DNA from 2 places in the Kocuria salsicia genome. Region 2 is predicted to be linked to the other one. Evidence: predicted binding sites of a transcription regulator. Region 2 holds the regulator's gene; the other holds the start of a gene.
What was found. The regulator HspR, encoded in region 2, represses chaperone genes until heat shock. The targets are predictions, from matches to a motif close to AAGTTGAGTCNNNNNGACTCAACTT.
Positions count from the first base shown of each region.

Region 1 (5,822 bases), on a different contig from region 2:
CGCGGGAGCGGGCTGGGCGGCGTCGTCCGTGACGGGCGGTGTTGCCCTCGGGTGGCTCGCCGGCAGCCTCGCCGTGCTGACCGCCTACGTGCGCACGCTCGGCGTGAGCGTGGGGTGCGCGCAGCAGTTCGGAGGAGTGCTGCCCAAGCAGCGCCGCATGTGGGTGCTCATGGGAGGCATCCTCCTGAGTCTGGTCGAGCCCCTGCTGGGGTGGCAGCCCGGGATCGTCCTGTGGCTCACGCTCCTGGTGGTGGCGCTGGGCAGTGCGCTCACCGTGGCCTCCCGGCTGGGCGCGATCTCCCGCGAGCTGCGGGCCCGGGGCTAGGCCGTGACGACCATCGGCCTGCTCGGCCCGCAGAGCTGGCGCCTGGTGCTCGGACTGCTCGTGGTCCTGGTGCTGGCCACGCTCGCGGCCGAGGTGATGTACCGCCGCACCCGCTCGGACGGGCTGCGGACCACGCTCGTGAACGTGCGGCAGCGGATCGTCGCGTGGTGGCTCATGGTGGGTGTGCTCGTGGGCGCCCTGGCGCTCGGCGAGACCGCGGTGGTGCTGCTGTTCCTGGCGCTCTCGCTGGTGGCCATGCACGAGTTCGCGGACCTGATGCCGCGAGGGGAACGGGACCAGCGGGTCATGGTGTGGATCATGGCCGTGCTCAGCCCCCTGCACTTCTGGTTCCTGTGGCAGCACTGGTACGGGATGTACGCCATCTTCATCCCCGTCTACGTGTTCCTGTTCCTGCCCGTGCTGCTGGCCCTGTCCGGGCGCACGGAGTCCTTCCTCCACAGGGCCGCGCTGAGCCAGTGGGGGCTCATGGTGTGCGTCTACGCGCTGAGCTACCTGCCCGCGGTGCTCCAGCTGCCCGTGGTGTTCCGGGACGGCAAGGCTGCGGCGGACGGCTCCCCGGTGGGATCCGGCGGGCCGGAGGCCGGGGCGCTGCTGCTGTTCCTGGTGGTCGTGGTGCAGGGCTCGGACGTGCTCCAGTACCTCTGGGGCAAGACTGTGGGGCGGCACAGGATCGCACCCACCGTGAGTCCCAACAAGACGTGGGAGGGGTTCGTCGGAGGGATCCTCTCGGCGACGGCGCTCGGTGCCGCCCTGTGGTGGCTCACCCCGTTCACCCCGTGGCAGGCCGCCGTGCTGGCTCTGCTCTCGTGCGTCCTCGGATTCGCGGGCGGCCTGGTGATGAGCAGCCTCAAGCGGGACCGCGGGATCAAGGACTTCGGCACGCTCATCCCCGGTCACGGCGGCATCCTGGACCGCATGGACTCCCTGATCTTCGCCGCCCCGGTGTTCTTCCACCTCACGAGGTTCTTCTTCGCCGGGTGAGGTGGGGCGCGGGCCGGGTCCCGGGCTGCGTCGTCGCGGGGGTCCTGCGTGCGGGGCACGACGACGCCGCTCCGTCCGTCCCTGCCGCGGCCGCACCTTCCGCGCTGCTACCGGCACCGTCCACTCGCGGCCCCCCGGGTACGACGACGGGCCCGCAGGATCTCTCCCGCGGGCCCGTTCGCCGTGGTCGCATGACCGTCATGACGGGACGCCGTCAGACCGTCATGATGTCGAACCGTGGTGCCGTCAGTTCTCGGAGTCCTTCTTCTCGTCGGACTTCTCGGACTTCCCGCCGTGCTCCAGCACCACGTTGTCCTGGTTCTGGCCGGTGGCCACCTGGATCTTGCGCGGCTGGGACTTGGGGGAGACGGGGATGCGCACCGTGAGCACGCCGTTGTCGTAGGCGGCGGTGATGTTCTCGGTGTCGATGCCCTGACCCAGGTTCAGCTGGCGCACGAAGGAGTGGTTGCGGCGTTCCCGCACGATCCACTTGGTGTCCTTCTCTGCGGAGGGCAGGCGGCGCTGAGCGCGGATGGTCAGCAGCTGGCCGTCCACGTCCACGTCCACGCTGGACGGGTCGATGCCCGGAAGGTCAGCCGCGAGGAAGTAGTCGGAACCCTGGCGGTAGAGGTCCATGGGCATCTGCTCCAGCCCGTTGCGGCTGGAGAGGACCTGGTTGGCGAAGTTCTGGACCTCGGAGAACGGATCGAAAGTAGCCATGATGTCTGCTCCTTGCATGCGTGGCGCCACCGTGAGGTGCCCCGCCGTCCTGTTCATCCCCTGGAAGTGGAGCCTTCACGTTTCTTGAGTCCCTGTGACTCAACTACTGAAAAGATAGCACTCACCCCAAGCGAGTGCCAAGACCCTGCGCAGCAAAGTTGAGCGGATTCAGCTCAAGGCGCACAAGTGCCCAGAGAACTCCGCAGGGGGACCCGAAAGGGTGGGGCGGGCGGCGTCGTCGTCCCTAGGATCGGAGGTGCCCACCATTCCGGCACGGACCCAGGAGGCAGCGGTGCCCAAGGCGAAGAAGAACGGCCACGCGATCCAGGACGAGATCCCGTCCACGCTGCGGCGCTCGGACGAGAAGGCGCAGGACACGTTCGCGCAGACCTACGACGCCGCGCAGGACGAGTACGACGACGACGCCCGGGCCGCCCGCACCGCGTGGGCCGCCGTGAAGCACACCCACGAGAAGGTCGGGGACCGCTGGGAGCCCAAGGAGGAGAACGGCCCCTCGGACGCGAGCGCGGAGAAGGGTGGGCTGAACTCCGAGGACACCGCCGGGGGAGTGGATGCGAACGCCACGAAGGAGCACCTCTACGGGATCGCTCAGGAGCTGGACGTCCAGGGGCGCTCGGAGATGAGCAAGGACGAGCTGGTGGCGGCCATCGAGAAGGCGAACGAGAAGAAGACGCGGGACGCGCGGTCCTGAGCCTCGCGCGCTCGGGGGGCGAGCGGCGTCGTCGTCACCGGCGCGGGACCCCGCGAATCTGAGGTGTAGAGATGACGGCCCAGCGGCACAGAATCCGGGTACTTCTACACCTCAGATGTCAGACCGGCCGCACCGGGGGACCGGCCGCGGCGCTAGAGCTGCCGCGCCAGGAACACCGAGGCCGTGGTGGCGTCGTGGAAGGACTCCACCGACTCGTAGCCGCGGTTGCGGAACATCGCGACGCCCTCGGTCATCTCCGGGTTGAGGGAGACCACGGCGGTGGTGGCACCGAAGGAGCGCGCCTTGTTCTCCAGGGCGCGCACCAGGGTGCGGGCGTGGCCCTGCCCGCGGTGCTCGGGGGTGACCCAGATCCGACGCAGCTCCACGCGCTCGTCGTCGATCCTGCGGACGGCCCCGCACGCGATCACGGAGCCGGTGACCAGGTCCGTCATGAGGAAGAAGTCGCCGTGCGGCGGGGTGACGTCCTCGGGGCGGGTGACCTCGGTGAGCTCCGGGTCGAAGCCGCCGTCGATCCTGTTGTCCAGCTCGCTGAAGTAGGAACTCAGGGCCTTGAGCGTGTGCTCACTGGCGGCCTGTCCCTCCACGATGCGAATCGGTGCGGTGGCATTCATCCCACCATGGTGGCACCTTGATGTGCTGTTCACCAGCGGCCCGCTCCTGTAGCTTTCGTTCGTGACCGAGACCCGCAGCCCCCAGAAACCGCGCCTGTCCGTGCTGGTGCCCACTCCGTTGCTGATCACCGAGATCACGGAGCCGGCGGCGTACCGCAACCGCAGCCCGCACGAGTCGGACGTGCACATGCACCCTGGCGGGCAGGGCCTGTGGGTGGCGCGCATGGCCAGCTCGCTCGGGGCGAACGTGTCCGTGAGCGGTCCGTTCGGCGGTGAGCTGGGCGCCCTGATCCGCTCGATGCTGGACGGGCTCGGCATGCAGGTCAACGCGGTGCGCTACGGCTACGGCAACGGCGGGTATGTCTACGACCTGCGCGGCGAGGATCGCGAGACCGTGGCCCACATGCCGCCGCCCGAGCTCTCCCGCCACGAGCTGGACGACCTCTACGGCACGGCGTTCGTGGATGCGCTGGCCTCGGACGTCCTCACCGTCACGGGAGCGGAGCCCGGGGACGTGGTGCCCGCGTCCTTCTTCGGCCGCCTCATCCGGGACACCCGGGATGCCGGAACCACGGTGGTCGCCGACGTCAGCGGTGCCCCGGCGCTCGCGGCCGTGGACGCGAAGGTGGACGTGCTCAAGATCAGCCACGAGGAGGTCCGGGACCTGGACCTGGGCTCGGATGACACCCCGGAGTCGCTGGTCGAGGCGGGCCGGATGCTCTTGGAGCGTGGCGCGGATGCCGTGGTCGTCTCCCGCGCGAAGGACCCTGCCCTGCTCGTGGAGAAGAACCGGGTGCGGGAGGTCTCCGCGCCGTCGATCACCCCACTCGACCACCGCGGCGCCGGGGACTCCATGACCGCGGGGATCTCGGTGGGGCTCGCCCGGGGCCTGGACCTGGTGGACGCCGTCGCGCTCGGGGCCTCCGCCGGGGCACTGAACGTGGCCCGCCGGGGTCTGGGAACGGGCAACCGCACGACCATCGAGAAGTTCGCCCGGCAGATCACCGTGCGCACCGTCTCCTGAGGCGTCGCGCCGGACCTGCCCGCACTGCCCCGTTCCGTCCGGTACCGCGTGCTCCCGTCCGCATCCACCCTGGCCCGCTCGCACGCCGCGTGCCACCATGGTGCCCATGCACATCCTGGTCACCAATGACGACGGCATCTCCTCCGCGGGACTTGCGGTTCTCGCGCAGGCAGCCCTGGACCGCGGGCACAGCGTCACGGTGGCCGCCCCGGCCGAGGAGTACTCGGGTGCCAGCGCCTCGCTGTCCGGCGAGGAGGTCGATGGCCGCATCGCCCTGGTGGAGGCCGCGCCGCCGAACATGCCCGACGGTGTGGAGTGCGTGGGTGTGAAGGCCGCCCCCGCTCTGATTGCCTTCCTGGCCTCCTACGGCGCGTTCGGCAAGCGCCCGGACATGGTGCTCTCCGGGGTGAACCTGGGGGCCAACACGGGCAAGGCCACGTTGCACTCGGGGACGGTGGGTGCGGTGCTGACGGCCGCGTCCCACGGCATCCCCGGGATCGCCGTCTCCATCACCTCGGGCGCCCCGCAGCACTGGGACACGGCCCTGCTGGTCACCCGCTTCGCGCTGGAGCACTGGGAGGACCGGCCTTTCGACGAGTGGATCCTCAACCTCAACGTCCCCGACGTGGCCCCCGGGCGATTGCGCGGTCTCAAGCCCGCCCACCTGGCGAGCTTCGGGGCGGTGCAGGCACAGATCGGCCGCGGGGACGAGAAGCACATCGCGGTCACCTACAGCGCGGAGACCGGCCCGGAGGAGCCAGACAGCGACCACTACCTCCTCACCCACGGCTGGGCCACGGCCACGCTGCTGCGCGCCCCGGTGGACGACCGCTCCCAGGACACCCACGCCGTCCCCCGCGAGGACCTGGGGACCACGGCCCCCACGCCCTTCTGGGACGTTAGCCTTGCGGGTCTCACGGACGACGACGCCGCGGTCCCGGGCACAGGGGACGTCCCTGTGGACGCGGCCACCGTCATGCGCCGCACCTGAGCTCACGCCGCCACGGGAAGATGCACCCGCATGGACCGGGCGGATAGAGCTCGCGCCAGCACAGGTGCCGCCGGGCAGGAGCCCACGGGACGGCGCACCGGCACGAACCATCTTTGGAGGCCTGACCACGGCGCGGACACCTGCGGCGCAACCGCAACCGGGTGACGTCGAGAACGACCCCGCCCCGATCCGCAGGGACTTGATTGCGCTCGCCGCGGGGCTTGTGGTCTTCGCCGGGGCAGCCTGCTTGCGGCACTGTCCGGCACGGCGGGGACACTGATCGCAGCTCGTGCCGTCCAGGCGCTGGGTGCGGCGTTCATCATGCCGTCCACCCTGTCCACGGTGAACGCCCTGTTCCGTGGGACGTCCCGTGGGTTCGTGTCCGCCGGTCCGCCCTGCTGGACCTGGACCTCTTC
Region 1 covers NZ_BAAARF010000009.1:46,988-52,809, reverse strand. Annotated here, with positions in the region: gene ABD264_RS08785 (CDP-alcohol phosphatidyltransferase family protein) at 1-325, shown strand, start outside; gene ABD264_RS08780 (phosphatidate cytidylyltransferase) at 329-1,327, shown strand; gene ABD264_RS08775 (Hsp20/alpha crystallin family protein) at 1,574-2,047, opposite strand; gene ABD264_RS08770 (ChaB family protein) at 2,340-2,759, shown strand; gene ABD264_RS08765 (GNAT family N-acetyltransferase) at 2,912-3,391, opposite strand; gene ABD264_RS08760 (1-phosphofructokinase family hexose kinase) at 3,453-4,415, shown strand; gene surE (5'/3'-nucleotidase SurE) at 4,522-5,406, shown strand.
Region 1: a site for HspR is predicted at 2,129-2,153, ahead of ABD264_RS08775 (Hsp20/alpha crystallin family protein). Genes of this name have one in related genera too.

Region 2 (5,822 bases):
GGCGATCCCGGCCATGCACAGGCCCCAGAACACCGTCACCCGCCGCTTGGGGTTGGGGTTGCCCCGCTGGGACATCTGCGAGGTCACCACGGAGGCCGAGTCCGCGGTGGTCACGAAGAAGACCGCGAGCATGACCACCACCACACCCGCCATGATCCCGGCGCCCGGCAGCCCGTCCAGGACGGTGAAGAAGATCTCCTCCGGCGGGGGCAGGGTGTCCACCGTGTTGTCCGGGGCGATCGCGCGGGTCTGCAGCTGCTGCCAGATGGCGGTGCCGCCCAGCACGGTGAAGGCCATGACCACGATGGTCGAGGGGATGAACAGCACCCCCAGCACGAACTGGCGGATGGTACGCCCCCGGGAGATCTTGGCCACGAAGATCCCCACGAACGGCGCCCAGGAGACCCACCAGGCCCAGTAGAACGTGGTCCAGGTGGAGAGGAACTTCTGCATCTGCGGACCGTCGGACAGGGACGCCGAGAGCATGTCCGGCAGCTCGGCGAAGTACGTGACGATCACCGCGGGCACGTAGTTGAGCAGGAACGCCGTGGGCCCCAGGACGAAGAAGAACAGCGCGAGGCCGATGGCCAGCACCATGTTGATGTTGGACAGCCACCGGATGCCCTTGGCCACCCCGGAGACTGCGGAGGCGATGAACCCGGCTGTCAGTACCGAGATGATGGTGAGCGCACCGGCGTTGCCCGTGGACCCCATGCCCGTGAAGATGTCCACCCCGCGGCTGATCTGCAGTGCACCGATGCCCAGCGCGGCCGCCGTGCCGAACAGGGTGGCCAGGATCGCGAGGATGTCGATGACCCGCCCCACCACGTTGTCCGTGCGCCCCTGCCGGAAGAACGGCGCGAACACGGAGCTCATGAGCGGAACCCGGCCGCGCCGGTAGGAGGTGTAGCCCACCGCCACGCCCACGAGACCGTAGATGGCCCACGCGTTGAGCCCCCAGTGCAGGGCGGCCTGCGCGGAGGCCTTCTTCATGGCCTTCATGGTCCCTGGCTCCGCGGAGCCAGGGCGCGGTGAGAGGAAGTAGGTCATCGGCTCGAACGGGCCGAAGAAGATGATGCCGATCCCGATCCCCGCGGCGAACAGCATGGCCGCCCACGACGCTGTGGAGTATGCGGGGGTGTCCCCGTCGAGGCCGAGGGGGATTCTGCCGTAGTGCGAGAACGCGAGGTACAGCAGGTAGACCAGCAGTCCGATCGCCAGCAGGTTGAAGGACCAGCCCATGTTCAGCATGGCCCAGTTCAGTGCAGCCCCGGACGCCGCGGTCAGCGAGTCCGTGTCCACGAGACCCCACACGATGAACCCGACGATCAGGCCGCCGGGGCCACGCCCACCACCAGCTTGTCCACGCCGTAGCGGACCCTCTGGTCCTCCACCGAGACGCCGGGCACCACGGCCGGGTGGATGTTGTGGGGGTAGCTGATCTCGGAGAGGAAGGACTTCGCGCCGCGCACCCCGCGCTGAGCCACCGGCTCCCGGCGGGCCTGTCCGGAGCGGCTCCCGGCGGGTCTTTGGGCGGCGGAGGGTTCGTGGGCGGCGGAGGGTCCGTGCGCTGCAGCGCGTTTCTCGTGGGGTGGGCGGGATTCTGACACGGACGGCTCCTGGGATCGGGGCGGGGCCTTCCCAGGGTATGTCCCCGCCCGTGTCCCCGCGCACACCCGGGTGCCCCCCCCCCGGACGACCACGGTCCCCGCACCGTCCGGAGACAGTGCGGGGACCGTGGTGGCGGGTTCTCAGCCCGGGCCGCTGCCCCGGGCCGAACGCCGTGGGGCGCCCGACGCCGCCGTGGCGGGTTCCCGGTCCGCGGTGCCGCCGGACCGCGCCGGGCGGTAGAGCATCAGCGCCTGGGAGACCTTGCGGGGGGCGCGGCGTCCCCCGCGGGCAATGCGCACCACCTCCCCGCCGGAGCCCGCGATGAAGATCTTCTCCCGCTCGCTGCGGGCCTGGCGCTCGTTCTCCAGCTCCTCCGAGAGCTCGGTGACGCGCGACTGCAGCGCCTGCACCTGGTTCTCCAGCTGCATGATCCGCTTGATCCCCTCGAGGGACACGCCCGCCTGGGAGAGCTCCTGGATCTGGCGCAGCTTCTGCACGTCCAGCTGCGAGTAGCGCCGTGCCCGCCCGGAGGCCCGCGACGGCGTCACAAGCCCCAGGCGGTCGTACTGGCGCAGGGTCTGCGGGTGCATGTCCGCGAGCTCGGCCGCCACCGAGATCACGAACCCGGGCTTCGTGAAGTCCACCGCCATCTCAGACGGCCGCTTGCGCACCCAGGTCCGCACGCGGGTCGAAGTCCTCCGTGGCGGCGGCGAAGTCCTCGAGTGCCTGCCGTGCGGCGTCGTTGATCGTGGCGGGCAGCACGATCTGCACGGTGACGATCATGTTCCCGGTGCTGGACCCGGACGTGAAACCCTTGCCCTTGACGCGCATCCGGCGCCCCGAGGAGGTGCCGGCGGGAACCTTCACGTTCACGTGGCCCCCGTCCAAGGTGGGGACCTGGACGGTCGCGCCGAGACCCGCCTCCGCCACGGAGACCGGAACGGTGACGTGCACGTCCTGGCCCTCGCGGGTGAAGAACGGGTGCTCCTTGACCTTGACGGTCACGAAGAGGTCCCCGTTGCCGCCCGGGCCGGTGTGGCCCTTGCCCGCGATCTTCAGCCGCTGACCGTCCTTGACGCCCTTGGGCACGCGCACCGTGGTGGTCTGGCCGTTGCCTCGGCGCAGCTTCACCGTGGTGCCGTTGTACGCCGAGCGCAGCGGGATGGTGGTGGTCGTGTGGATGTCCTCGCCCTTGGCGGGCGGGGCCTGGTAGCCGCTGAAGCCACCCTGAGCGCCGAACCCGGACTGGCCGCCGAAGCCGCCGCCCTGGCCCCCGCCGAACTGGGCGAAGATGTCCTCGAAACCCCCGCCACCGCCGCTGGAGGTGGTGTAGCGCCGTCGGCCACCACCGCCGTTGAAGATGTCTCCGAAGATGTCCTCGAAGCCCGCTCCGCCGGCGCCGCCGGCACCCTCCGGACCGCCGGCCGTGAAGCGCGCGCCGGAGCCCATGGCCCGGATCGCGTCGTACTGCTCACGCTCCTCGGGGTCCGAGAGCACCGAGTTCGCCTCGGTGATGTCCTTGAACCGTTTCTCCGCAGCCGCATCCCCGGGGTTCTGGTCCGGGTGGTACTTACGGGCCAGCTTGCGGTACGCCTTCTTGACGTCAGCTTGGGATGCGTCCTTGGAGACGCCCAGGACGCTGTAGAAGTCCTTGTCAATCCAGTCCTGACTGGCCATGACGCCTCCTTTCTCTTCGATGTGCTGTGATACGGCTCGGGGCGGGTCCCGTCATGTGGACCCGCCCCGAGTTCACGGTGTCGCTACGGCTGCGTCGCCACGGCCACCTGGGCCGCTCGGACGACCTTGTTGCCCACCTTGAAGCCCGAGCGCAGCACCATGGACACATGATCCGGTGCCACGTCCTGGGTGGGCTGCTGCAGAACGGCCTCGTGGATGTTCGGGTCGAACACCTCACCCACCTCGCCGATCCGCGTGAGCCCCTTCTTGGTGAGGGCCTCCTCGAGCTTCGCGGCGATCGCCGCGAACGGGCCCTCCTCGAGGTCCCCCGCCTTGCGGGCGGCGTCGACGTCGTCGAGGACCGGCAGCAGCGCGGCAACCATCTCGCCGGACACGAAGTCCCGCAACTGGTCCTTCTCACGCACGGTGCGGTTCCTGAAGTTCACGAACTCCGCCTGCAGCCGGCGGAGGTCCTCCAACCGCTCGTCCGCGAGCTTCTGCGCCCCAGAGCCCTGGGCCTCCGATCCGCCCGCCGGGGCGGCGTCGCCCTGGAGCGACGCCGCGTCCGCGGCCCCGGCGTCCTGGGACTGGGGGGTGTCGAGGATGTCGTCCACGGTCAGCCCCTCCTGTCCCTGTGCGCCGTCGGCCTGCTGGGCGTGCTCAGCCGAGTGGTCCGGGTCCTGCGGCACGGACTGGCCGTTGCCCGTCGGGTTCTCGGAATCGCTCATGCTCACTTCTTCCCGTCGTTGTCGTCGTCCACGACCTCGGCGTCGACGATGTCGTCGTCGTCCTTGGCCTGGGCGCCCTCGGCACCGGCAGCACCCGTCTGGGCACCCTCGGCACCCTCGTTCTGGGACTGCGCGTACAGCGCCTCGCCGATCTTGGTCTGTGAGGTCTGCAGCTTCTCGAACGCGGTCTTCACAGCGTCGTCGTCATCGCCCTCGAGCGCGGCCTTGACGGCATCCACGTCCGCCTGGACCTCGGTCTTGACGTCCTCGGGGATGGCGCCCTCGTCGTCCTTGATCAGCTTCTCCACCGAGTACGCGGTCTGCTCCGCGTTGTTGCGGCGGTCCGCGGCCTCACGGCGCTGCTTGTCGGCGTCCGCGTTGGCCTCGGCGTCCTTCACCATGCGGTCGATGTCCTCCTTGGACAGCGAGGTGCCGCCCGTGATGGTCATCGACTGCTCCTTGCCCGTGCCCTTGTCCTTGGCGGACACGTGCACGATGCCGTTGGCGTCGATATCGAAGGTGACCTCGATCTGCGGCATGCCGCGCGGGGCCGGCGCGATGCCGGTCAGCTCGAACGTGCCCAGGTTCTTGTTGTCCCGGGTGAACTCGCGCTCACCCTGGAAGACCTGGATGGACACGGAGGGCTGGTTGTCCTCGGCGGTCGTGAAGGTCTCGGAGCGCTTCGTGGGGATGGCCGTGTTGCGCTCGATGAGCTTGGTCATCACGCCGCCCTTGGTCTCGATGCCCAGCGACAGCGGGGTCACGTCGATCAGCAGGACGTCCTTGCGGTCACCCTTGAGCACGCCGGCCTGGATGGCGGCACCCACGGCCACGACCTCGTCCGGGTTCACGCCCTTGTTCGGGGCCTTGCCGGCCAGCTGCGTGACCTTCTCGACCACGGCGGGCATGCGGGTGGAGCCACCCACGAGCACCACGTGGTCGATGTCCGAGACCTTGATCCCGGCCTCCGCGATGACGTCCTTGAACGGCTTCTCGGTGCGGGCCAGCAGATCCTTGGTGAGGTCCTCGAACTTGGCGCGGGACAGCTTCTCGTCCAGGTGCACCGGACCCTCGGGAGTCACGGACAGGTACTGCAGGGAGATGGTGGTGGAGGTGGCGGAGGACAGCTCCTTCTTGGCCTGCTCGGCCGCCTCCTTCAGGCGCTGCAGGGCGATCTTGTCCTTGGACAGGTCCGCACCGGTCTTGGACTTCACCTGCTCCAGCAGCCAGTCCACGATGCGCTGGTCCCAGTCGTCGCCACCGAGGCGGTTGTCACCGGCGGTGGCGCGCACCTGGATGGTGGAGAAGTCGTCCTCGTCCTTGCCGACCTCCAGCAGGGAGACGTCGAACGTGCCGCCACCGAGGTCGAAGACCAGGATGAGCTCGTCCTCCTTGCCCTTCTCCAGACCGTAGGCCAGGGCCGCGGCGGTGGGCTCGTTGACGATGCGCAGCACGTTCATGCCGGCGATCTCACCGGCCTCCTTGGTGGCCTGGCGCTCGGCGTCGTTGAAGTACGCGGGAACAGTGATCACGGCGTCCGTGACCGTGTCGCCCAGGTAGGACTCGGCATCCGCCTTGAGCTTCATGAGAATGCGGGCGGAGATCTCCTGCGGGGTGTACTTCTTGCCGTCGATCTCGGTGGTCCAGTCGGTGCCCATGTGGCGCTTCACGGAGGCCACGGTGCGGTCCACGTTCGTCACGGCCTGGCGCTTGGCCACGTCACCCACGAGGGTCTCGCCGTCCTTGGAGAACGCCACGACGGACGGGGTGGTGCGGTTGCCCTCGGCGTTCGCGATGACGACGGGC
Region 2 covers NZ_BAAARF010000007.1:68,869-74,690, reverse strand. Annotated here, with positions in the region: gene ABD264_RS06580 (BCCT family transporter) at 1-1,302, opposite strand, end outside; gene ABD264_RS06575 (hypothetical protein) at 1,329-1,610, opposite strand; gene ABD264_RS06570 (heat shock protein transcriptional repressor HspR) at 1,752-2,261, opposite strand; gene ABD264_RS06565 (DnaJ C-terminal domain-containing protein) at 2,263-3,288, opposite strand; gene ABD264_RS06560 (nucleotide exchange factor GrpE) at 3,372-4,016, opposite strand; gene dnaK (molecular chaperone DnaK) at 4,019-5,822, opposite strand, start outside.